Regions from separate parts of the Pseudomonas sp. URMO17WK12:I7 genome, predicted to be linked through region 2. Evidence: riboswitches for the same ligand, from Rfam matches in the RefSeq annotation. Region 2 holds a riboswitch; the other holds the start of a gene.
What was found. A riboswitch is a leader RNA that binds a small molecule or an ion and turns the genes downstream of it on or off. The one in region 2 is predicted to bind thiamine pyrophosphate.

Region 1 (7,994 bases), on a different contig from region 2:
ACCGGCCCCATCGGCAGCCCGGTAGGCGAACCGCCGGATTTCTCCAATGTCAGTTCGAACAACTGGTTGGCCTCTAGCGGTGGCAGGCTCTGTAACGGAACACGATAGGGCTCTCCGGGCTTCACCAGGCCCAGCGAAACCGGTGCTTGCCACTGTTCGCCCTTGGTCCAGAACTGAAGGGCCATGCCTTCGGGGACCGCATCCTGGCCAAGCGGGATCAGCTCGATCATGCGGCTGTCGCTGGCCTGCACCACCCAGCCGGCGGTCTGGCTGCTCGGCGCCACCAATACCACCACGAATTGAGTGGTGGGCGGGGGCGCAGTAAGCAAGGTAAACGCCAGGACCACGCTTGCAGCCAGCCCCGCAGCACTCAGCCCTTGCCACAGGCCGAGGCGTCGCCACCATTTGACTGGCTGTTGTACGGCGGGCGCAGCCAGCTCATTCAGACTGCGCTGGATACGGCCCCACAGGCGGGCGCTCGGTGGCTGCGGTGCAGCCAGCGCGGTCAGCTCCAGCAAACGTGCCTCCCAGGCATCCACGGCGGCTCGCAAAGCCGGATCGCTGCCCAGGCGATCGGTCACTGTGGCGTGTTGCTGTGGCGACAGGGTTCCTAGCACGAACTCGCCGGCGAGTTCGTCTAGTTCCTCGGCAGTATCCGGCTTCATTCCAGGCACTCCCGCAATGCTTTGAGGCTGCGCTTGATCCAGGCTTTGACGGTGCCCAATGGCGCCCCCAGCAACCCGGCGATTTCGGCGTGGCTGCAGCCGTCCACATAGGCGTGCAGGATGCAACGCTGCGGGGCAGGCTGCAGTTTTTCGAGGCAACGGTAGATCTTCGCCGACCCTGACCAGAGGTCAATGTCATCGAGTCCCCCGTGCAGTGTCGGAGTCGTATCGATATCGGCTTCGTCCAGCACGGTTTCACGGCGGGTATCACGGATCGAATTCAGTGCCAGGTGGCGGGTGATGCTGTAGATCCAGCCGCGCGCCGAGCCACGTGTCGGGTCGAAACTGGCGGCGCGGGTCCAGATACGGATGAATGCATCGTGGACGATGTCTTCTGCGCTGGCGTCGTCACGCGCGATGCGCCGGGCAACGCCCAGCAGACGCGCGCCTTCGTGGTCGTAAAGCGCCTGCAGGGCGCGCCGGTCGCCCTGTGCGCAGGCCAGCAGGCAGCGGTGGAAGTCGAAGGGGGAGACAGGCGAGTTCAACGTGTGCAGCTTCCTTGTGTCATGCAAGGTACCCCGGCCATCCAGCCGGGGGCTTGCCAACGAGCGTAGATGAACGATTGCAAGGTGTCTGCTCAAGTGCGTCTTACTTGGCTGTCCAGAACACATAGTCGGCCTGGTACTGGACGACCTGCTTGGCACCTTTGTTCTGCGCCGTGCAGTCGCTGGCCGGCGCCACGCCGCCGCGGGTGGCCAGGCGCTGGATGTAGCTGACCCCTTGCATGGCGCCATTGCCTTCGGCCGGGTTGGCCTTGACCAGTTGATAGGGTATGGCGCCTTTGTCTGCGGGAGCCACCGCCAGCTGGGTGCCGGTGACTTTCGATCCGTCCTTGGCCTGCCAGGTGGCGGGTGGGCCGTAGTAATCGCCTACCTGTTTGCCGGCACGGTCATTGAGCACGGCCTTGGGGCCGACGAAGGTCCATTCGGTCTGGCCGGGGGTGTTGGCCTTGTCGCGGCACTCGTAGGTGATCTCGCCGACGCCTACGGTCTCGAGCAGGACGCGATGGCCATCGGGGACCTTGACCGCATCTGGCAGTGCGGATTGGGCGTGAACGGGTTGCAGCGCCAGGGCGATGCTGCAGGCGAAAAGGCAGGCGTAGGGTTTGAGGCTCATGGGGTAGTGCTCCTGACAGGTCATTTGGCTGGGCAGACAGAGGCCGCCCATAAGCAATACCCGCCAACGGGTGGACTGGATGCACCGAATTGAAAAAAACTGCGCCAGGGCCACCCGGGCAGCACTTGCAAAGCAGGCTAGAGTGGATGAATGCGCCGCAGGAGACCGCCCCCTTTGCCTATCAGACCGAACACCGAGGATCCCACCGCAGGGGAAACCGAGGCCCAGGCACAAGATGTGCTGCTGCAGGTCTGCGGCAGCGGTAACCGGCTGGCCTTCGAAACCCTGTACCGCGCCACTTCGGCCTGACTGTTCGGGATCTGCCTGTACTACCTGGGCAATCGCGCCGAGGCAGAAGAAGTGCTGCAGGAGGTCTACACCAGTATCTGGCTCAAGGCTTCCAGTTTCGACCCCGGGCTCGCCAGTGCCTACACATGGCTTGCGACCATCACTCGGCACAAGGCCATCGACCGACGCCGCGCCCGGCGTGTACACGAGCCACTCAAAGCCGCCACGCAATGGGTTGCCAAGGACACGGTCATCGACAGCGTCGAGCGCGAACGCCAGGGCAATGGGATCGATCGCTGCCTGGCAACGCTGGCGGAGGATCAGCAACGCTATATCCGCGTGGCATTCTTCGAGGGCTGCTCGTATGCCGAGCTGGCCGAACGCCACAGCATCCCGCTGGGTACCATGAAAAGCTGGATCCGTCGCGGGCTGCTGGTCTTGCGTGGGTGCCCGGGCCTATGAACGAGCAAGGCGTGCCATCCGACGAACGCGATCAGTTGATTGCCGAAAACGTGCTGGGCGTGCTCAGCGCCGAGGACCGCGCTCAGGTCGAGGCCATGGCTGCGCAGGACCCGAGTGCTCAAGCGGCAATTGCCGCGTGGCAGTCTCACTTTGCCTGCTGGCTCGATGAGCTGCCCGAGGCCAGCCCGCCAGCGCATGTCTGGCAGGCGATCGAGGCGCAGTTGTTCCCTGCTGGCAGCCAGCAGCCGAGAGAACGAGCGGCCTGGTGGGGCGGCCTCGGGTTCTGGCGTTGGACCTCGGCGGCTCTGGCGGCCGGCTTGCTGGCAAGCGTGATCACGCTGCTGCGGCCGCCCCCTCCAGCGCCGCCCGCAATGCTTGCCCGCCTGGAGCAGAGCGACGGGATCACGCTGTTTGCCGCGACGGTTCAAGCCGGTGGAGCCAGCGTGCTGTTCGTCCCCACCCAAACCGCCACCTGGCAGAATCGTAGTGCCCAGGCCTGGCTGATCGGTGGCGATGGCACAGCGCATTCGCTTGGCCTGCTGCCGGACAACGCCGCCACAGCCTTGGCCGTGCCCTCGGAACTGGCTGATGCGTTGACCGACGGCGCGGTGCTGGCGGTGTCACTTGAACCGCTGAACGGCTCGCCGACCGGGCTGCCGACCGGTCCCGTCATCGCCCAGGGAAAAATAACGTCGTTGTGATGCATCCATTCGGGCTGCTGCTCCGTATATTCCTCACCTTCATCCGAAGGCCGAAGAATCGAGGAGACGCATCATGCTTACCTTTGTTCAACGCATTGCCGCGACCTGCCTGGCCGCCCTCTGCCTGGCCGCGTCCCCCGGTTTCGCCGCCAGCCCTCCCATGCTCGGCGGCGCCCCCGGGCCCTAGACTTAGTACGTACGGGAAAACGGAATGTACCAACTGCGGGACCGAATATTTTCAAATATGCAACAGCGGCAACTCACATGAAGCGTGCTGCGCCTGGAAAAACCGCCCAAAACCTAGACCCCGGTAGCTGGACTTTGCCTTTATCCACTGACAAAGTAGGGAAATCTCACGGACGAGCCCACAATCAAGCAAGGCGATTCTATGGCAATCGATTCTCCTCTTGTCCGCAGACTTCGTATTTTCACGTCATTCAACCCACGGCTATTCCTGCGCCGGCTGAACAAGGAAGAGGTCAACCTCATCGACCACTTCCGCACCCTGCCTGAGCGCGACCGGATCGCCGTACGGTACATGTGCACGGCGATTCACAAGACTTCAATGCAAAAGCCCGAATGAATAGCCTGGCCTCAGGCAGCGCCATCCAGCCCCATCTGCCAGAAATCAGCCTCCAGCCGCGAAGCCTGGCCAAAGATCTGTGCCAGCTCTACAAACCGCTGCTCGGTCATGCTCCGCGCCGCCAGTTCATCCAGGTGCTTGCGCGCCGCTGCCGCCACGCCCTGGTAAGCCTCGCCGGCATACTCGCCAATCCACTCCCGGTACGGGTGGTCGCTCAAGTCCCCGATGCGCGCTGCCAGCGTGCGGCCGATCTCGGCGTACCCGATCACGCACGGCGCCAACGCCGCATGCAGTTCAAGCAAATCACCCGCCGCGCCGCAGTCGAGCACGTAGCGGGTGTAAGCCACGGTCGCCTGGTGTTCCGGCGCTGCCTGGATGTCGGCCTGCGACAACCCCCAGCGCGCGCACAAGCGCAGGTGCAGCTCGGTCTCGTCGAGAATTGCCGCCAGGCCCGCCTGGGCAGCGCGGATATCCGCCGGAAGGCGGCTCTTGTAGGCGGCCAGTGCCCAGGCGCGGGCGAACTGGATGAGGAACAGGTAGTCCTGGATCAGGTAAGTACGGAAAGCTTCCTCTGGCAGCGTGCCCTCACCCATCTGCCGCACGAAGTCGTGGTCGACATAGCGGCTCCACTGCCCGGCAGTAGCAGCCTTCAAGCGCTCGAAAATATCCATGCTCAAGCCTCCTCGGTGTAGACGGCGTCGAAGAAGGCCAGCTCCAGCGCCACGGTGCGGGCGTAAAAATCACTGGCCAATGCCGCCTCCTGTGGGCCTACCCGGTCCAGTTCGGCCTTCAGGAAGGCAACAAAATCACAGAATGCCGGGTTGTCGTGCAGGGTGATCCATTCGGCATAGACGAAGTTGGCAGGTAACGGCTTGGGTGCCTTGAGGGCCCAGTCCAGATAAAGGCCTTCGGCAACGTTGAGAACGGCCAGTGCGGCAGCATAGGAACGGGTAGCGGCGGCCTCGCGCATGATGGCCTTGAAGCCGGCGGTAGGTGCAGTGTCTGCGGGCTCGGTGCGTTGCGCCGGGCTGACATCCAGGGCCTCGAACGCACGCAGGAAATAGGTGTTTTCGTCGCTGGAGATCATCCCTGCGAAGCGGCCGAAGCGCAGGCGGGCTTCAAAGGTGTCGGCCGTGGCGATCGCGGCGCCGAGCAAGGTCAGGAAGCTGTCGAGAAAGCGGTGGTCCTGGACCAGGTAGCGGACCATGATCGGGTCGGCCACGCTGCCCGCGCAAAGTTCGGTGACGAAGCGGTGGCCAACGGCGGCAGACCAGGTGGGTTGGTTCTGGCGTTGAAGGGTTTCGCTGAAGCGTTCGGTCATGTTGCTGCCCCCCTTGGGCATGACAGCGAGACCGTAGCGGCTGGGCATGATGTGGCCTCGCAATGAGGCCGGCAAAAAGGCAGGTCGGTAGTCCCATCCCTTCGCCGGCATGATCCGGATCAGGTTCGAAGGGTCACCGCGCTGCAGTTGCCAGCGGTTTCTCAGCCCGTTGCCGGGCTCCCCTTGGTGGGTAACAGGTATACAGCCCCAATCACCCATTGTCACCATTCCCATCACCGGAGTTGGGCCAAGCCCTGCCCAGTTTCGGGGGCCTACACCCGCTCTTTGACACCCCATTATTTTGCGCGCCTCAGGCGCCACAAGGATTTGTATAACAAAGCATTACGGAAACATCTGTTGGCACATCCGTTGCTCAGGCCTTGAAAAACCGGCAATACGCCATTGATGGCCCGTAGCCATTTAGCCGTGAGCGAGGCACCAGGCAATGAAAAACCCTGCCGTGATCCACCCCAACAGCCACGCCTTCAAATTGTCCGCCGTAACCGCGCTGATGCTCAGCCTCGGACTGATCTCAGCCATGGCCTCCTCGCTGGATGATGTCAGCCAGCCACCGCCGACGGACCCGTCGCATTACGATGACCAGCCGGCTGACCCAGCCCCGGCGCTGCTTAACCTGTTCACCTTGCCCGAGGCCAACGAAGGCGCCCTGGAACTGCAAAACGGGGTATACGGCACTCGCACGAGCAACCGCGTCGACAACGTGCTGCCGCCTGCCTTGCAGACGTCACGCAATTACCCTACCAACGGCAAGCCGAGCCCGTTGTTCGGCGCCCAGCCGTTCACCCAGCAACTGCTGCTGTTCGAGGAATTCGGCCCGGAGAAACTCGACCCCAACCTGCCACCCCCTACCCTGACCTTCCCGGTCCCCACACTGGGCGCAGCCCCTGCGCAAGACCCGGACGTGGTGGCCCGCAGCAGCCCGAATGGCAACGCCTTGGAAGCCTTCCTCAAGCAACCGGGCCTATTCCCGTTCCCGACCCAGTACGCCAACACCCTCGACCGCAACCCGTGGAAGGCGCAGATCGAGCTGTTCCTCAACCGCAACTCGGTCGGCTCGCCAGCAGAAGGCCGGCCACCAGGAAAAGGCTGGGCACACCAGCGCTGGAACGAATTCTACCCCCAGGCGGCGTTCAAGACGGCGCAGGCCGGTGCGCGCATCAACCAGGGGCTGCGTGACCGCAAGCAGTTGCACAACTATGCCGTCGGCGAGTTCGCGCCGGGCGGCCTGTACTACCAGACCTCGGACATCCCCACCACCCTCGGCACCACCAAGGGCATCGACCCCCGCTTCCACCCGAATTTCCCGCAGCAGAACCACAAATCGCTGTGGACCTTCGACGGCACCTTCCCGCCGAAGCTGCTGATGGTCCGCTATGGCCAGCCGGTGCTGATGCGCCACTACAACGCGCTGCCCATCGACCCGGCGGCCAACGCAGGCTTTGGCCTGCACACCATTTCCACCCACGAGCACAACGGACACTCCCCGGCCGAGAGCGATGGCTTCGCCAACGCCTACTTCTTCCCTGGGCAGTACTATGACTACCGCTGGCCGATCCAGTTGGCGGGCTACGACACCATCAACACCCGTGCCGAAGACCCGCGTGCCGCCTTCCCCTGCTCGCCCGGCGAAACCCTGTTCGTCAACGACGCAAGCCCTGGGCTGAAGACCTGCGAGAACGGCAGCATCAAGATTCGTGGGGACTGGCACGAAACCATGAGTACCCACTGGTTCCACGACCACATGATGGATTTCACGGCGCAGAACGTCTACAAGGGCAACGCCGTGATGATGAACTACTACAGCGCCATCGACCGCGGCAACGAAGCGCTGCAGGACGGCGTCAACCTGCGCTTTCCGAGCGGTTCGGCCATGCCGTGGGGCAACCGCGACTACGACGTCAACCTGGTGATCGCTGACAAGGCCTGGGATCAGAACGGCCAGCTGTGGTTCAACCCGTTCAACACCGACGGCTTCCTCGGTGACCAGGTGCTGGTCAACTGGCAGTACCAGCCCAAGCTCAAGGTGCGCGCCCGCAGCTACCGCTTCCGCATCCTCAACGGCTCGGTGTCGCGCTACTTCAAGTTCGCGGTGGTCCGTGAAATTGCAGGCAACGGTGGTGAGTTCAAGGGCCCGTCCGGCTCCAACGTGTCTTACGCCCGCGTGCCGTTCCACATGATCGCCAACGACGGCAACATCATGGAACACGCCGTGCCATTCGACGGCACCATGGACCTCAACGGCGACGGCAAGACCGACGACAACAACGGCATCCTGCCACTGCAAGGCATCGCCGAGCGTTACGACATCATCATCAACTTCGCCAAGAATGGCATCAAGGTCGGCGACAAACTGTACTTCGTCAACATCATGGAGCATGAGACCGGCAAGGGCCCGAAACAACCCATCTCGCTGGCCGACGTGCTGTCCGAGAAGTACAAGGCAGTGATCAAGCAGACCAGCAACGGGCCTGAATGGGACAAAGGCGACCCGGTGGTCGGCAAGTTCCTGCAACTGGTCGTGCAGCCCTACAGCGGCACCGATGTCAGCATGGACCCGAGTGCCTATGAACCGGCCAAACCGGGCAAGGCTGAAGGCCTCAAAATGATCCCGCTGACCATCGACCGCAATGCCGTGGCCGACCAGGCCAAGATCAAGGCGGCCCGCCACCGCGAGTTCACCTTCGGCCGCTCCGACGGTACCGACACCACCCCCTGGACCATCAAGACCGACGGTGGCTTCGGCTATAGCATGGACCCACGGCGCATCTCTGCCGCCA
Region 2 (7,994 bases):
CCCGGCGCCGACGATCAGCACGTCAGTGGAAATGGCGGATGGCATGGCGGTACCTCGAAGACTGGGACAGCTGGCAAGTATACAGCCTGCCTCAGTGCCCGGCAGTCTTGGAGAACAGTTGAATCACCACCACGCCGCCGACGATCATGGCCATGCCCAGCATTGCCGGCACATCCAGCTTCTGCCCATAGACCACCAGCGCAGCCAGGCTGATCAGCACGATGCCCAGCCCGGACCAGAGCGCATAGGCGATGCCCACCGGAATGCTGCGCACCACCAAGGTCAGCATCCAGAACGCGATCCCATAGCCGACCACCATCAGCAGCAACGGCAACGGCGTGCTCAGCCCCTTGACCGCCTTCATGGAAGCAGTGGCGATGACTTCGGCGCAGATGGCGATGGCGAGATAGGTATAGGCGTTCATGGCAGGATCCTCCGGTAACTGGCTCGGCATTCTAGCGGTTGCCCAGATGCGGTAAAGTCATTACCTATCCGAATTGGAGATAGGTTTATGGCCGAGCAATGGAACCTTGAACAGCTGCGCACCTTCCTGCGTGTTGCCGAATTGCGCTCGTTTTCCGCAGTGGCCCGCGAACAGCGCAAGGCGCAGTCGGCCATCAGCAATGCCATCGCGCTGCTTGAGGCCGACCTGGGTGTCACGCTGTTCGAGCGCAGTAGCGGGCGGCAGCCGAAACTGACCGAAAACGGTACAGCGTTGCTCGAGGATGCCCGTGAACTGTTGCGTCAGTGCGAGCGCCTGGATGGACGCGCGCTGGCGCTGATGCGTGGCCAGGAAGCACTGCTCAGGGTCGCCCAGGATGAGGCCATGCCTTATCAGCCGGTGATCGACAGCCTCGACGAACTGGCCAGCCGGTATCCCTATCTGGAGGTGCAACTGGCCAGCGGCGCCCAAGGCGACGTGGCGCGCAAGCTGGCCGAGCGGCGTGCCGACCTGGGGCTGTTCTTCCATCACGAGCGCATCCCGGCAGCGCTTGAGCGGCGAGCCCTGGGCAGTGTGGAAATGGTCACGGTGTGCGCGGCCGGCCACCCGCTGGCGCGCGAGGGCCGGGTTACCCGTCAGCAACTGGCTCGGCACCGGCAATTGCTGATCACCCCGCAGCAAAGTGGTTATCCCGGCGGGGAGGCGATAAGCCCGCACGTGTGGCGCGCCGACAGCTTCTATGCCATGGCCGAATTGCTGATGCGTGGGCTGGGTTGGGCCTGGTTGCCGCGGCATGTGGTGCAGTATCCAACCTACCAGGCGCACATGGTCGAACTCGACAGCGAATGGCGCCCGCCAGCGCTGGTGGCGGAACTGGCCTGGCGCCGCGATGAACCGCTGGGCCCGGCCGCGCAATGGTTGGCCGAGCGCTTTGCGGTGCACCTGCGCGCGATCGGGTAAACTCCGCCGCCATGAACAGAACTCTCTATACCTTGCTGTTTCACCTGGGCCTGCCGCTGGTTGCGCTGCGCCTGTACCTGCGCGCGCGCAAGGCGCCGGCCTACGGCCAGCGCATCGGTGAGCGCTTTGCCCGCAACCTGCCGGCCATGCGCCAAGGAGGGATCTGGGTGCATGCGGTGTCGGTCGGCGAAAGCATTGCCGCCGCACCGATGGTACGTGAGCTGCTCAAGGCCTACCCGGACTTGCCGATCACGCTTACCTGCATGACCCCGACCGGCTCCGAGCGCATTCGCGCGATGTTCGCCAATGAACCGCGCGTCCAGCATTGCTACCTGCCCTACGACCTGCCGTGGGCGGCCGGGCGTTTTCTCGATCATGTGAAGCCCCGGCTGGGCATCATCATGGAAACCGAGCTGTGGCCCAATCACATTCACCAGTGTGCCAAACGCGGCATTCCGGTAGCCCTGGCCAACGCCCGGTTGTCCGAGCGCTCGGCCCGTGGTTATGCGCGTTTCGCCAACCTGACCCGCCCAATGCTCGCCGAGATGAGCCTGATTGCGGTTCAGACCGAAACCGAGGCGCAACGTTTTCGTGTTCTGGGGGCACGGGCTGAATGCGTGCAGGTAACCGGCTCGATCAAGTTCGACCTGAAAATTGACGATCAACTGTTGCCGCGTGCCAAGGCGTTGCGCGAACAATGGGGCGCAGGGCAGCGCCCGGTGTGGATCGCCGCCAGTACCCACGAAGGTGAGGACGCTCTGATCCTGCAGGCGCATCAGAAGCTGCTGCAGGTACATGGTGATGCGTTATTGCTTTTGGTGCCGCGCCACCCTGAGCGCTTCGATGCGGTACATGCGTTGTGTGCCGCCCAGTTCACCACTGTGCGCCGCTCTGTTGGAACTGTGGTCGAAGCTCAGACCCGCGTATTGCTCGGCGACACCATGGGCGAGCTGCTTTTCCTCTACGCCTTGGCCGATATCGCCTTTGTCGGCGGCAGCCTGGTGGCCACGGGGGGCCATAACCCATTGGAGCCAGCGGCACTGGCATTGCCGGTGCTCATGGGGCCACATGTGTTCAATTTCCTCGAAATCAGCGCCATGTTGCGCGAGGCGGGGGCGTTGCAGCAGGTTGATGATGCCGACGGGCTGGCCGAAGCGGTGCGGCGCTTGATCGAACTGCCTCAGGATGCGCAGCGCATGGGCGAAGCGGGCAGGGCGGTGATGCGGGCCAACCAGGGCGCCTTGCAGCGCTTGCTGGATGGGCTGGGCGCGCTCATCCGCTGATTTTTGTGTGGCCTTCTTCGCGGGTTAACCCGTTCCTACAGGTTCACCATTGGCCTCAGGCCCTGTGTGATACCTGTGGGAGCGGGTTTACCCGCGAAGAATCCAGCGCTCATCTCAAGGCCTGCGCTCGAAGTTCTTGGCTGCCGCAGCAGCCAGGTCCGGTGGCAGGAAGTCCTTGTCCGGGTTGTAGTCCGGTTTCAGATATTGCTTGAGGTCCTGCAGGTCCTGCGGGCTCAAGGTCCCGGCAGCTTGCTTGAGGCTCAGGTTGTCGAGAATGTAGTCATAGCGGCTGTTGTTGTAGTCACGCACCGAGGTGTACAGCTGGCGCTGGGCGTCGAGCACGTCGACGATGTTGCGGGTACCGACCTGGTAGCCGATTTCAGTGGCTTCCAGCGCACTCTGGTTGGAAATGATCGACTGCTTGCGCGCCTGCACCTGCTCCACATCGGTGTTTACCGCACGGTGCAGGTTGCGGGTGTTCTCCACCACCTGGCGGCGCAGGCTCTCACGCTGCTGTTCGCTCTGGCTCAGGCGCTGATAAGCCTCGCGGACTTGCGAGCTGGTCAGGCCGCCGCTGTAGATCGGGATATTCAGCTGCAGGCCGACGCTGGTCTGTTCCACATCTCCGCTGTAGCGCTGGCCGAACGGTGACGGGTTGGTGAAGCCGAGGCTGTCGTTGTCGCCTTTTTCGTACTTGGCCACCGCATCGAGGGTCGGCGCGTGGCCGGCCTTGCGCTGGCGCAGGGTTTCTTCGGCGGCGGCAACGGCGTGGTTGGTGGCCAGCAGATTGAGGTTCTGGCGGCCTGCGGTTTCTACCCAGGCCTTGGCATCGTTGGGGGTTGGCACTTTCACCGGTAGCGTGTGGACCACACCCTGGATCGAGCTGTATTCGCGGTTGGTCAGGGTGACCAAGGCCTCGAACGCGTCCTGTACCTGGCGCTCGGCGATGATCCGGTTGGCCCGGGCGGTATCGTAGCTGGCCTGGGACTGCAGCACGTCGGTCTTGTCGGAAAGGCCGACGTCGAAACGTTCGTTGGACTGGTCCAGCTGGCGCTTGAAGGCCGCTTCCTCGGCCTTGGTAGCCGCCAAGTTGTCCTGGGCGCGCAGTACCGAGAAGTAATCCTGCGCGGTCTGCAGGATCAGGTTTTGCTCGGTAGCCGACAATTGCAAGGCTGCCTGTTCGTTCACCGCTTCGGCGGCTTGCAGCTGGAACCAGCGATCCGCGCGGAAGATCGGCTGCGCGAGGGTCGCGCTCCAGGTATTGCCGCTGCGGTTGGCGGTAGCCGAAGGCTGGTCGATCTTGGTGCGGGTATTGAGCATCTCGGCACCAGCCGAGAGGTTTGGCAGCAAGCCGGCACGGGCCTGCGGCACGATTTCTTTCTGAGCGCCATAATCGGCACGGGCGGCTGCAAGATCGGCGTTGTTGTCGACCGCTTCCTGATAAACACTGACCAGGTCGGTTTTTACCGGAGTCGGCAAATCCGCTGCCCAGGCCACTCCGTTGGACGCACAAGACACGGCTATCGCCAGTGAAAGTTTGCGCAGCATAGAGGCAATCCTTGTACGAAATTTAATTACTGAACTGTTGAGTATCGAGCGACGGGCCAGTGTAGTGCCATGCGCACCCGCCAACAATCATAGGTTGCGCCTTTCATCTCCCCTGCGTTTTACCCGCTTGGCTTTGCCGACCACTCCAGTCTAGACTGCGCATGTTCTTGTCGGGGTGCCTTGAAGCAAAGGCTGAGATCGCAGAGGTGCGGATCCCGTTGAACCTGATCAGGTTAGCGCCTGCGTAGGGAACAAGATTGCTCGCCTTCCCGGGGAGCCTCTTGTGCCAGGTCCGGGAATGTCGCAGCTGCATGCAGCTTCAGGCACCCCCATGTCCGGCACTGCACCCGTCAAGGGTGCGTCCGCGTCGTTCAGGTTCACCCCGACATTCCACTGCTAGGAAGCCGTCTGGAGAGCCTGTGATGACCAAACAAGAAAAAACGATCAACCTCAGCGAATCGGCGCAAGTCGATCAGCAGTCCGTGCAACCGTTCCCGCGTTCGCGCAAGGTCTATGTCGAAGGCTCGCGCCCGGACATCCGCGTACCCATGCGCGAAATCAGCCTGGACGACACCCCGACCGACTTCGGTGGCGAAAGCAATGCACCGGTGCTGGTCTACGACACCTCCGGCCCGTACACCGACCCCAACGTCATCATCGATGTGCGCAAGGGCCTGGCCGATGTGCGATCGGCCTGGATCGAGGCGCGTGGCGACACCGAGCGCCTGGGCGGCCTGAGCTCCGACTTCGGCCAGCAGCGCCTGAACGATGCGGAGCTGGCCAAGCTGCGTTTTGCCCACGTGCGCAACCCTCGCCGTGCCAAGGCTGGCGCCAACGTCTCGCAGATGCACTATGCCCGCCAGGGCATCATCACCGCCGAGATGGAATACGTGGCCATCCGCGAGAACATGAAGCTGCAGGAAGCCCGCGCTGCTGGCCTGCTGAACGAGCAGCACGCCGGCCACAGCTTCGGTGCCAACATTCCGAAAGAAATCACCCCAGAGTTCGTTCGCCAGGAAGTCGCCCGTGGCCGCGCGATCATCCCGGCCAACATCAACCACCCTGAAGTGGAGCCGATGATCATCGGCCGCAACTTCCTGGTGAAGATCAACGGCAACATTGGCAATAGCGCCCTGGGTTCCTCGATCGAGGAAGAAGTGGCCAAGCTGACCTGGGGTATTCGCTGGGGCTCGGACACCGTCATGGACCTGTCCACCGGCAAGCACATTCACGAAACCCGCGAGTGGATCATCCGCAACTCGCCGGTGCCGATCGGTACCGTGCCAATCTACCAAGCCTTGGAAAAGGTCAACGGCGTGGCCGAGGACCTGACCTGGGAGCTGTTCCGCGACACCTTGATCGAACAGGCCGAGCAAGGCGTGGACTACTTCACCATCCACGCCGGTGTGCTATTGCGCTATGTGCCGCTGACCGCCAAGCGCGTCACCGGTATCGTAAGCCGCGGTGGCTCGATCATGGCCAAGTGGTGCCTGGCGCATCACAAGGAAAACTTCCTGTACACGCACTTCGACGAGATTTGCGAAATCATGAAGGCCTACGACGTCAGCTTCTCGCTTGGCGACGGCCTGCGCCCAGGTTCGATCGCCGACGCCAACGACGCGGCCCAGTTCGGTGAGCTGGAAACCCTCGGGGAGCTGACCAAGATCGCCTGGAAGCATGACGTGCAGTGCATGATCGAAGGCCCCGGCCACGTGCCGATGCAGCTGATCAAGGAGAACATGGACAAGCAGCTGGAATGCTGCGACGAGGCGCCGTTCTACACCCTCGGCCCGCTGACCACCGATATCGCCCCGGGCTACGACCACATCACCTCGGGTATCGGTGCGGCAATGATCGGCTGGTTCGGTTGCGCCATGCTCTGCTACGTCACGCCCAAGGAGCACCTGGGCCTGCCGAACAAGGATGACGTCAAGACGGGCATCATCACCTACAAGATCGCCGCCCATGCTGCGGACCTCGCCAAAGGTCACCCGGGTGCGCAGATTCGCGACAATGCCTTGTCCAAGGCGCGTTTCGAATTCCGCTGGGAAGACCAGTTCAACCTTGGGCTGGACCCCGATACCGCGCGCGCCTTCCATGACGAAACCTTGCCGAAGGAATCGGCCAAGGTCGCGCACTTCTGCTCGATGTGCGGGCCGAAGTTCTGCTCGATGAAGATCACCCAGGAAGTGCGTGAGTACGCGGCCAAGATCGAGGCCGTGGACGTGACGGTCGAGCAAGGCATGCGCGAGCAGGCCGAGCGGTTCCGCCAGGAAGGCAGCCAGCTTTACCACAAAGTCTAAGCACGCTGGGGCCGCTTTGCGGCCCTTTCGCGACACAAGGCCGCTCTCACAGGGGCTGCGCAAGGCTGGATGCCTGCGCTGTACTTGTGGGAGCGGCCTTGTGTCGCGATTCGAGGACGAAGTCCTCGCCAAGAACACCAACAACATTGCCGGCGAGCGCCAAAAATGACATCACCCAGCCCATTCTCCCCCGACCACCCGGTCCCCACCCACCAGCGCATCTTCGGCGCCCGTGACCTGTTCTCTCTGTGGTTCTCCCTCGGCATCGGCCTGATGGTCCTGCAGGTCGGTGCCATGCTGGCCCCAGGCCTTGGCCTGGCTGGCGCAATACTGGCCATCGCCCTTGGCACCGGTGTCGGTGTGCTGTTGCTGGGTGCTGCCGGGGTCATCGGCAGTGATACCGGCCTGTCGGCCATGGGCACCCTGAAGCTGAGCCTGGGCCGCCATGGCGCGCGCCTGCCGGCACTGCTCAACCTGCTGCAACTGGTGGGCTGGGGGGCGTTCGAGATCATCGTCATGCGCGATGCTGCCAGCCTGCTGGGTGCCCGTGCGTTCGGTGAAGACAGTGCCTGGAACAGCCCGATGCTCTGGACCCTGTGCTTCGGTGGCCTGGCCACCTTGCTGGCGGTCAGCGGGCCGTTGGCGTTCGTGCGCAAAGTACTGCGCGCCTGGGGCATCTGGCTGCTGCTGGGGGCGTGCCTGTGGCTGACCTGGAACCTGTTCGCCAAGGCCGACCTTGCTGAGCTCTGGAACCGCGCCGGGGATGGTTCGATGTCGCTGGCGGTAGGCTTCGACATCGCCATCGCCATGCCGTTGTCATGGTTGCCGCTGATCGCCGACTACTCGCGCTTTGCCCGCAACGGCAAGCATGTATTCGGCGGAACCGTTGTGGGCTACTTCATCGGCAATACCTGGCTGATGAGCCTGGGTGTGGCTTACACCCTGGCGTTTGCCGCCAGTGGCGAAGTCAATGCACTGCTGCTCGCCCTGGCAGGCGCCGGCATGGGTATCCCGCTGCTGTTGATTCTGCTGGACGAGTCGGAAAAGGCGTTCGCCGACATCCACTCGGCGGCTGTTTCCACCGGCGTGCTGCTGCCGCTGAAGGTCGAGCACCTGGCCTTGGCCATTGGTGTGCTGTGTACGCTGATCGCCTTGCTGGCGCCATTGGCCCAGTACGAGAACTTCCTGCTGTTGATCGGTTCGGTATTCGCGCCGCTGTTCGGCGTGGTGCTGATGGACCACTACGTGATCCGCCGCCGCCGCCTGCCGGTACAGGTCGATGGTTTGCACTGGCAGGCGCTGGTGGCCTGGGTGGTGGGCGTGGCGGCCTATCACGTGATTGCCGCCAAGGCCCCGGAGCTGGGGGCTACCCTGCCAGCACTGCTGCTGGCAGGTGGTCTGCATGGGCTGCTGAGCTTCAGCCGCGGCCGGGAAACAGCTCAGGCTTGAGCACGCCGT

Region 1: linked by a shared signal. The riboswitch ahead of H040_RS09520 (TenA family protein) and the one ahead of thiC (phosphomethylpyrimidine synthase ThiC) in region 2 are both predicted to bind thiamine pyrophosphate.

What each region holds. Positions count from the first base shown of each region.
Region 1 is NZ_QLTL01000006.1:24,936-32,929, reverse strand. It holds gene H040_RS09555 (anti-sigma factor) at 1-665, opposite strand, end outside; gene H040_RS09550 (sigma-70 family RNA polymerase sigma factor) at 662-1,210, opposite strand; gene H040_RS09545 (DUF3455 domain-containing protein) at 1,314-1,841, opposite strand; gene H040_RS27695 (hypothetical protein) at 2,016-2,150, shown strand; gene H040_RS09540 (sigma-70 family RNA polymerase sigma factor) at 2,151-2,591, shown strand; gene H040_RS09535 (anti-sigma factor) at 2,588-3,292, shown strand; gene H040_RS09530 (hypothetical protein) at 3,681-3,875, shown strand; gene tenA (thiaminase II) at 3,887-4,552, opposite strand; gene H040_RS09520 (TenA family protein) at 4,549-5,196, opposite strand; TPP riboswitch at 5,276-5,390, opposite strand; gene H040_RS09515 (Ig-like domain-containing protein) at 5,642-7,994, shown strand, end outside.
Region 2 is NZ_QLTL01000008.1:108,803-116,796, forward strand. It holds gene H040_RS12720 (NAD(P)/FAD-dependent oxidoreductase) at 1-45, opposite strand, end outside; gene H040_RS12725 (DMT family transporter) at 92-424, opposite strand; gene H040_RS12730 (LysR family transcriptional regulator) at 512-1,402, shown strand; gene waaA (lipid IV(A) 3-deoxy-D-manno-octulosonic acid transferase) at 1,414-2,685, shown strand; gene H040_RS12745 (TolC family outer membrane protein) at 2,800-4,233, opposite strand; TPP riboswitch at 4,395-4,501, shown strand; gene thiC (phosphomethylpyrimidine synthase ThiC) at 4,656-6,536, shown strand; gene cytX (putative hydroxymethylpyrimidine transporter CytX) at 6,702-7,985, shown strand; gene H040_RS12760 (RsiV family protein) at 7,954-7,994, opposite strand, start outside.